2 regions of the Streptomyces sp. NPDC058758 genome follow, and region 1 is predicted to be linked to the other one. Evidence: riboswitches for the same ligand, from Rfam matches in the RefSeq annotation. Region 1 holds a riboswitch; the other holds the start of a gene.
The links. Region 1 has a riboswitch for S-adenosylmethionine ahead of ACFW6A_RS01680 (aminotransferase class V-fold PLP-dependent enzyme). Riboswitches for the same ligand answer to the same signal wherever they lie in the genome.
Positions count from the first base shown of each region.

Region 2: it holds a riboswitch for S-adenosylmethionine, as region 1 does, so the genes downstream of both, thrC (threonine synthase) here and ACFW6A_RS01680 (aminotransferase class V-fold PLP-dependent enzyme) in region 1, are expected to answer to the same signal.

Region 1 is NZ_JBHYPS010000001.1:364,185-368,645, reverse strand. It holds gene ACFW6A_RS01690 (cytochrome bc complex cytochrome b subunit) at 1-751, shown strand, start outside; gene trpD (anthranilate phosphoribosyltransferase) at 882-1,946, shown strand; SAM riboswitch class IV at 2,032-2,147, shown strand; gene ACFW6A_RS01680 (aminotransferase class V-fold PLP-dependent enzyme) at 2,354-3,754, shown strand; partial or broken gene ACFW6A_RS01675 (glycerate kinase) at 3,715-4,461, opposite strand, start outside.
Region 2 is NZ_JBHYPS010000015.1:116,536-120,996, reverse strand. It holds gene ACFW6A_RS20045 (MoaD/ThiS family protein) at 417-695, opposite strand; gene thrC (threonine synthase) at 714-2,024, opposite strand; SAM riboswitch class I at 2,042-2,186, opposite strand; gene ACFW6A_RS20035 (glucosyl-3-phosphoglycerate synthase) at 2,308-3,249, shown strand; gene ACFW6A_RS20030 (hypothetical protein) at 3,288-3,755, shown strand; gene ACFW6A_RS20025 (trehalose-6-phosphate synthase) at 3,851-4,461, shown strand, end outside.

The DNA of each region.
Region 1 (4,461 bases):
CCCGTACCGCCCGGACCAGGTGTCCACCGGCGCCCAGCCCGACTGGTACATGGGCTTCGCCGAGGGTCTGATCCGCGTCATGCCGGGCTGGGAGATCAACCTGTGGGGCCACACGCTGGTCCTCGGCGTGATGATCCCGCTGGCGATCTTCCCGGCGGTCCTCGCCGCCATCGCGGTCTACCCGTTCATCGAGTCCTGGATCACGGGCGACAAGCGCGAGCACCACATCGCGCAGCGCCCGCGCAACGCTCCGACGCGCACCGCCTTCGGCGTCGCCTGGATCACCGCGTACATGATCATGCTCGTCGGTGGTGGAAACGACCTCTGGGCGACCCACTTCCACCTGTCGATCAACTCGATCACCTGGTTCGTGCGGATCTTCTTCTTCGTCGGCCCGGTCATCGCGTTCATCGTCACCAAGCGGATCTGCCTCGGCCTCCAGCGCCGGGACAAGGACAAGGTGCTGCACGGGCGCGAGTCCGGCATCATCAAGCGCCTGCCGCACGGTGAGTTCGTCGAGGTCCACGAGCCGCTCAGCCAGGGCGAGCTGTACAAGCTCACCGCGCACGAGCAGTACGAGCCCGCCGCGCTCCCGCCGGCCGTCGACGAGAACGGCGTCCAGCGGAAGATCGGCGCGATGGAGAAGCTCCGGGTCAAGCTCAACAAGGGCTACTACGGCGACGACAACCAGGTCGCCAAGCCCACCCTGGAGGAGTACAAGGAGATCCAGAGCGGCCACGGCCACCACTGACTCCCTCCCGACCTCCTGACGTAGGTCGCCACGGCGAGAGCCCCGTCCATTCGATGGACGGGGCTCTTTGCCGTTCCCGGGGATCGATAGGCTGGACCCCGTATCCGACGCACGATCATCAGGAGCTGCCATGAGCGCTGTGACCCCCGCTGGAGGACCTACCACGGCGGGCCGCTCCTGGCCCGTCCTCCTGAACGGCCTCCTGGAGGGGAAGGACCTCTCCGCCGACGACACCGCGTGGGCGATGGACCTGATCATGAGCGGCGAGGCGACCGACGCCCAGATCGCCGGCTTCATGGTGGCGCTCCGGGCCAAGGGCGAGACCGTCGAGGAGATCAGCGGGCTCGTCCGCACCATGTACGCGCACGCCAACACCATCGAGGTGCCGGGACCGGCCGTCGACATCGTCGGCACCGGGGGCGACGGCGCCAAGACCGTCAACATCTCCACGATGGCCTCGATCGTCGTCGCCGGCACCGGCACGAGGGTCGTCAAGCACGGCAACCGGGCCGCCTCCTCCGCCTCCGGCTCCTCCGACGTCCTGGAGAAGCTCGGCGTCAACCTCGACCTCACCCCCGCCCGGGTGGCCGCGGTCGCCGAGGAGGCGGGCATCACCATCTGCTTCGCGGTGAGGTTCCACCCCTCGCTGCGGCACGTCGCCGCCGCCCGCGGCCAGCTCGGCATCCGCACCACCTTCAACGTGCTCGGCCCGCTCACCAACCCGGCCCGGGTGAAGGCGCAGGCCGTCGGCGTCGCCGACCCGCGGATGGCGCCGATCGTCGCCGGGGTCTTCGCCGAGCGCGGCAACTCCGCCCTGGTCTTCCGCGGCGACGACGGCCTGGACGAGCTGACCATCACCGGCACCTCCCGGGTGTGGGTGGTCCGCGACGGCGCCGTCCGCGAGGAGGTCTTCGACCCCAAGGACGTCGGCGTCGACTACGCGCCGCTGGAGGCGCTGCGCGGCGCCGACGCCTCCTTCAACGCGGACGTCGCCCGCCGGCTCCTGGCCGGCGAGACCGGGCCGGTGCGCGACGCGGTGCTGCTCAACGCGGCGGCGGCGCTCACCGCCCTGGAGCCCGGCGAGGGCACCCTGGCGGAGCAGCTGCGGGCCGGGATGGCGCGGGCCGCCGAGTCGATCGACTCCGGGGCCGCCCGCGCGTCCCTGGACCGCTGGGTCGCCGCCACCCACGCCTGAGACCCGCCGCGCGGACCGCGCGACCCCGTCCCGGAATGCGGACGGGGTTGCGCGGAACGCGAGCGGTGGCATACGTTCGGCTACAGGTCATGAGTGACAGCCCCAAGCCCCGGCTGGCTGTCCGGCAACCCTCCGTCCGTGGCGGGGTGCCCCGGGTGAAGACCAGGCCGTGGACAGCAAGGTCCATGGCAAGCGCGGACCCCTTGCGCCATCCCTGGGGTCCTGGTCCTTGAGGGAGCGGTCTCGTGAGCAAGCGAATGCGTTAGGGCCTCCGGCCCCCTTCTCCTCCCCTCCGTACGGCCCCGTTCTCGCCGTGCGTCGAGGCAACACCCGTACGCGGCACGCCGTTTCGCGCTGCCCTGCGGGCCCTTCACGCCCTTTCGCCTGTCCCGCCGGGAGATACCGCCATGTCCGCACGCCCGAACGCCGCCGCCTCCTCCGCCCTCGCCGCCGCCGAGTCCGCCGACGCCTGCTGCGCCGAGCCGCTGCCGGTCCTCGGCCGTGACGTCACCGTCCCGCTCGTCACCGGCGGCGAGGTCACCTACGCGGCCCTCGACTACGCCGCCAGCGCCCCCGCCCTCCAGCGCGTCTGGGACGACGTCGCCGCCTACGCCCCGTACTACGGCAGCGTCCACCGCGGCGCCGGCTACCTCTCCCAGCTCTCCACCGACCTCTTCGAGCAGAGCCGCGCCACCGTCGCCGAGTTCCTCGACTGCCGCGAGGGCGACCAGGTCGTCTTCACCCGCTCCACCACCGACTCGCTCAACCTGCTGGCCCAGGTCGTGCCCGCCGACTGCCAGGTCTTCGTCTTCGAGACCGAGCACCACGCCTCGCTGCTGCCGTGGCGCGACGCCCAGGTCACCTACCTCAACGCCCCGCGCACCCCGGCCCAGGCCGTCGAGACCCTGGAGCGCGCCCTCGCCGACCGCGACCCCCACGGTCCCGCCCTCGTCTGCGTCACCGGCGCCTCCAACGTGACCGGCGAGCTGTGGCCGGTGCGCGAACTGGCCGCCGCCGCCCACGCGCACGGCGCCCGGATCGTCCTCGACGCCGCCCAGCTCGCCCCCCACCACCCGGTCTCCGTCAAGGAACTCGACGTGGACTGGGTCGCCTTCTCCGGGCACAAGCTGTACGCGCCCTTCGGCTCCGGCGTCCTCGCCGGCCGCGCCGACTGGCTCCAGACCGCCGAGCCCTACCTGGCCGGCGGAGGCGCCTCCCGTACCGTGGCACGCCGCGCCGACGGCGGCGTGGACGTCGAGTGGCACACCACCGCCGCCCGCCACGAGGCCGGCTCCCCGAACGTCATCGGCGTCTACTCCATCGCCTCCGCCTGCAAGGCGCTGACCGAGGCCGGCTTCGACGCCCTCGTCGCCCGCGAGCGGCACCTCATCGACACCGTCCGCGCCGGGCTCGCCGAGGTGCCCCAGGTCCGCGTCCTCTCCCTCTTCGGCGACGACGCCCCGCGCGTCGGCGTCATCTCCTTCGTCGTCGACGGCTGGAACAGCTCCCACTTCGCCGCGGTCCTCTCCGCCGAGTACGGCATCGGCGTCCGCGACGGCCTCTTCTGCGCCCACCCGCTCGTCCGCACCCTGCTCGGCTCCGACGCCCAGGACCCGGGCGAGTGCGGCGCCCCCGAGCCGGCCGCCCCCGGCGAGCGCTCCCTCAACGCCATCCGCGTCAGCTTCGGCGCCGGCACCCCGGACGAGCACGTCGAGCGCTTCGTCCGCGCCGTGAAGGAGCTCGTCCGCGACGGCGCCCAGTGGAAGTACCGCACCGAGGACGGCCGCTGCGTCCCCGACCGCGGCTGACCGACGGGCCTCAGGCCACGAGCCGGGTCCCCAACAGGACCATCCGCAGGGCCCGTTCGGCCGCGTCCGCGAGGAACTCGGCGCCCCGGTCGAGCGCCTCGGGCAGCGCCACCGGCGCGGGCAGGATCGAGCCGTACGCGTCGACCCCCACCGCCCGCACCTCGTGGGCGCCCCGGCCGAGCGTGCCGGCCAGGGCCAGCACCGGCACCCCGTGGGTCTTGGCCCGGCGCGCCACCTCCGCCGGGACCTTGCCCCGCACGGTCTGGCCGTCCAGGGCGCCCTCCGCGGTGATCACCAGATCGGCGCGGGCCAGCCGGGCGTCCAGGTCCACGTGGCCGAGCAGCACCTCGAAGCGGGGGAGCAGCCGGGCCCCGAGCGCGGCCAGGCCCGCGCCGAGCCCGCCCGAGGCCCCGGACCCGGGGGCCGTACCGAGCGCCGCGGGCGCGCCCAGGTCCCGTACGAGGAGCGCGGCCCAGCGGTCCAGGGCGGCCGCCAGCTCCTCGACCCGCTCCGGGCCCGCGCCCTTCTGCGGACCGAAGACCCGGGCCACGCCCCGCTCGCCGCAGAGCACGTTGTACGGATTGCAGGCCACCAGCAGCTCGGCCGCCGCGAGCCGCGGATCGAGGCCCGTCGGATCGATCCGCTCCAGCCGCGTCAACGCGGCACCCCCCAGGGGGAGTTCGACTCCCTCGGCGTCCAGGAGCCGG
Region 2 (4,461 bases), on a different contig from region 1:
CCCCTATTACTTACTGGCCCTTGCGCGGACCCGCACTTCACGGACCCGGGTCAGAACCTGCGCCGGAACGCGTCGACCGCCGCTGAATGTATCTGTCCAACTGCCCTCTGCAACAGGGCAATCCGCCGGGAATTCTGGGCGGCACGGAAAGGGGAATCGGGAAGAAATCCCTGAATTGCGGGGCAACTCGGGCCGGGCGAAAGGCGCATAAGGGGCAGAGTGTGCGCGCTTTCCGGCCGCCGGTTGTCGCATTCTCGTCAGGTCCGGACCCGCGCTCATATGCGTCCGGCATGAGCGGCCGAGGGCACTTCCCCAACTCTACCGCGCTCAACCATGCAGAATTGCCCCCTCCGCTTTCTCTCGCGGAAGGGGCAATTCAGTACCGACCGGTAAGGCGGCCGGGCCGTGCGGGGTGATCAGCAGCCGCCGGCGACCGCCGGGATGATGGAGACGCCCGCGCCGTCCGGCGTCGCGGTCTCCAGGCCCTGCTCGAAGCGGACGTCGTCGTCGTTCACGTAGACGTTCACGAAGCGGCGCAGCTTGCCCTGGTCGTCCAGGACGCGGGCGGCGATGCCCGTGTGGTTCTTCTCCAGGTCGGCGATGACCTCGGCGAGGGTCGCGCCCTCGGCGGGGACCTCGGACTGCCCGCCGGTGTAGGTGCGGAGGATGGTGGGGATGCGGACGTTCACGGCCATGGTGGCTTCACGGACCTTTCAGTGGGCCAGGCCCGCGTCGCGGAACGCGTCCAGGCTCGGGCGGATGGTGGCGGTCGCCTGAGAACTGTCGGCCACGGCGTCCAGGGTCTTGAGCCCGTCGCCGGTGTTGAGGACGACGGTGGTGAGCTCCGGGTCGATGAGGCCGGCCTCGACGAGCTTGCGGGTCACGCCGACGGTCACGCCGCCCGCGGTCTCGGCGAAGATGCCCTCGGTGCGGGCGAGCAGCTTGATCGCGTCGACGACCTGCTCGTCGTTCACGTCCTCCACGGCGCCGCCGGTGCGGCGGGCGATGTCGAGGACGTAGGGGCCGTCGGCCGGGTTGCCGATCGCGAGGGACTTGGCGATGGTGTTCGGCTTCTGCGGGCGGACCACGTCGTGGCCGGCCTTGAAGGCGGTGGAGACCGGGGAGCAGCCCTCGGCCTGGGCGCCGAAGATCTTGTACGGCTTGTCCTCGACCAGGCCCAGCTTGACGAGCTCCTGGAGACCCTTGTCGATCTTGGTGAGCTGGGAGCCGGAGGCGATCGGGATGACGAGCTGGTCGGGGAGGACCCAGCCGAGCTGCTCGCAGATCTCGTACGCGAGCGTCTTGGAGCCCTCGCCGTAGTACGGGCGCAGGTTGACGTTCACGAAGCCCCAGCCCTCGCCGAGCGGGTCGCCGATGAGCTCCGAGCAGAAGCGGTTCACGTCGTCGTAGTTGCCCTCGATGGCGACGAGGTCGCCGCCGTAGACACCGGCCATGACGACCTTGCCCTGCTCCAGGTCGTGCGGGATGAACACGCAGGAGCGGAAGCCGGCGCGGGCGGCGGCGGCGCCGACGGCGCCGGCCAGGTTGCCGGTGGAGGAGCAGGAGAGGGTGGTGAAGCCGAAGGCGCGGGCGGCCTCGATGGCCTGGGCGACGACCCGGTCCTTGAAGGAGTGGGTCGGGTTGCCGGAGTCGTCCTTGACGAAGAGCCTGCCGGGGGCGACGCCGATCTCGCGGGCGAGGTTGTCGGCCTTGACGAGCGGGGTCCAGCCGGGGTTCAGGTTCGGCTTCTCGGCGACGTCGGCGGGGACGGGCAGCAGGGGCGCGTACCGCCAGATGTTCGCGGGGCCGGCCTCGATCCGCTTGCGCAGCGCCTCGGGGTCGCCGAGCGGCAGCTCGTAGGCGACTTCGAGGGGGCCGAAGCAGAGTTCGCAGGCGAAGATCGGGCCGAGGGCGAAGACCTGGCCGCATTCGCGACAGGAAAGGCCGGACGCGGGGCCGAGATCGATGGTGGAGGCGGTGGTGTCGGCAGCGGCGGTTGCGGGTGCGACGGTGTTTACAGCCATGGAGGCGAGGCCCTTTCTCCTCATCTTTCCCATGACGAATTGTTCGCCATGAGACGGATTTGGCACCTTCCCTAGCCGGGGGCCTCGCGGGTGCAAGACGAACCGACTGGAGGGTTGCCGGGGCTTCAACGGGCCGTATCCCTCTGCCCCTCTGGATGAGCGGTATTCGATTGTGAGACGCGGGTGGGACCCCGACATGCATCGGGCATCCGCGTTGTTCAAGACTGTAACCGAAGGCTTCGAAGGTGGAGACGGTCGTCCGATCCGCGAGATGGAGATCACGTTGCTGGAAGAAGTGGAGCGCTGGCTGGACCGGCGGTCCTGGTCCGTGTCCGACCGGCCCCTGGAGCGGGTCCTCGCCGCCAAGCGGGGGACGACGGTCAGCGTGGTGCTGCCCGCGCTGAACGAGGAGGCGACCGTCGGGGACATCGTCGGCGTGATCCGGCGCGAGCTGATGGGCCCGGCCGCCCCGCTCGTGGACGAGCTCGTGGTGATCGACTCGGGCTCCACGGACGGCACGGCGAAGGCCGCGGCGGCGGCCGGCGCGCGCGTGGTCGCCCGCGACGACGTGCTCCCCCGGATCCCGGCGGTGCCCGGCAAGGGCGAGGTCCTGTGGCGGTCACTCATGGTGACGACCGGGGAGGTGGTCTGCTTCGTCGACGCGGACCTCAGGGACTTCTCGGCGGACTTCGTCACCGGCATCGTGGGCCCGCTGCTCACCGACCCGGACGTGGAGTTCGTCAAGGCGATGTACGACCGCCCCTTCGGCGACGCCCCAGGTCAGGGCGGTCGCGTGACGGAGCTGGTGGCCCGCCCGCTGCTCAATCTGCACTGGCCGCGCCTGGCCGGCTTCGTGCAGCCGCTGGGCGGCGAGTACGCGGCCCGCCGCTCGCTGCTCGAACGGCTCCCCTTCCCGGTCGGTTACGGAGTGGAGCTGGGCCTCCTCGTCGACGCGCTGCACACGGTGGGCCTGGACGCGCTCGCGCAGGTCGACGTGGGGGTGCGCAAGCACCGGCACCAGGACGGGCAGGCGCTGGGCCGGATGGCGGCGGCGATCTACCGGACGGCGCAGCTGCGGCTGTCCCGGGGGCACCTCGTCCGCCCCCGGCTGACCCAGTTCGAGCGGGGCGAGAGCGGCTTCGAGCCGCGGACGTACGCGGTGGACACGGAGGAGCGCCCGCCGATGGCCGAGATCACGGAGTACGCGCACCGTCGCGTGGCGTAACGTCCGCAGATGATGGGCTTTGCCTACATTGCCCTTTTATGCGCTTCGTACGATCTCACCCCGTCCGCCGGCGCGGGGCGGGCCCCGCCCGCCTGTTCGGGGCGGTCCTGCTCGCCGCGGGCACGCTCTCGCCGTCGGCGGCGGCGGCCGGTCCGGCCGCCGCCGTCGCCGATGCCGCCGATGCCGTCGTCGAACCCGTCGTCGAACCCGTCGTCGAACCCGTCGGGCAGCGGTACCAGCAGCCCCGGTACGACGACGTCACCACCGCCGACCCGACCCCCTCCGTGGCCACCACCGCCGGCCCGACCCCCTCGCCCTCCGTGGCCACCACCGCGGTGCCGGCACCCGGCCCCGGCCCCGGCACCACCGGCGGCGGCGCAGGCGGCTCGATGGCCGGAACCGGCTCCCACGGCGAGCGGCTGTGGCTGCTCGGCGCGCTGGCGGTCGTCCTCGCGGCGACGGGCCTGGTCGCGAAGGCGGCGATGCGCGGCCGCCGGATCCGCTAGGCGGCCGGCGCCGGGCGCGCGGGCCGTCCGTATCCGGCCGACCGCTGACCGTATACGTACGTTTGAGCGTTTACGGGACGGGCTAGGTTCGCCACATGGCTTCCGTACTCGTGGCATCGAACCGAGGGCCCGTCTCGTACACGCTCGGTGACGACGGCACCCTCTCCTCCCGCAGGGGCGGCGGCGGCCTCGTCTCCGGCCTGAGCGCCGTGGACTCCCAGGACAGCCTCTGGGTGTGCGCGGCGCTCGGCGACGGCGACCGGGAGGCCGTCCGGCGCGGGGTCGCCGAGCCGGGGGTCCGGATGCTCGACATCGACCCGGAGGTGTACGCCGACGCGTACAACGGCATCGCGAACTCGGTGCTGTGGTTCCTCCACCACCACCTGTACGACATCCCGCGCGAGCCCGTCTTCGACGCCGCCTTCCGCCGCCGCTGGGCCTCCTACCGCGCCTACAACCGCGCCTTCGCCGAGACCCTGGCGGCCGAGGCCTCGGAGGGCGCGGCGGTCCTGGTGCAGGACTACCACCTGGCCCTCGTCCCCGGCATGCTCCGCGAGCTGCGGCCCGACCTCAGGATCGGGCACTTCACGCACACGCCGTGGGCGTCCTCCGAGTACCTGCGGATGGTGCCGGACGACATCGTCGAGGAGCTGCTGTGGGGCATGCTCGGCGCGGACGAGCTGGGTTTCCACACCTGGGGATGGGC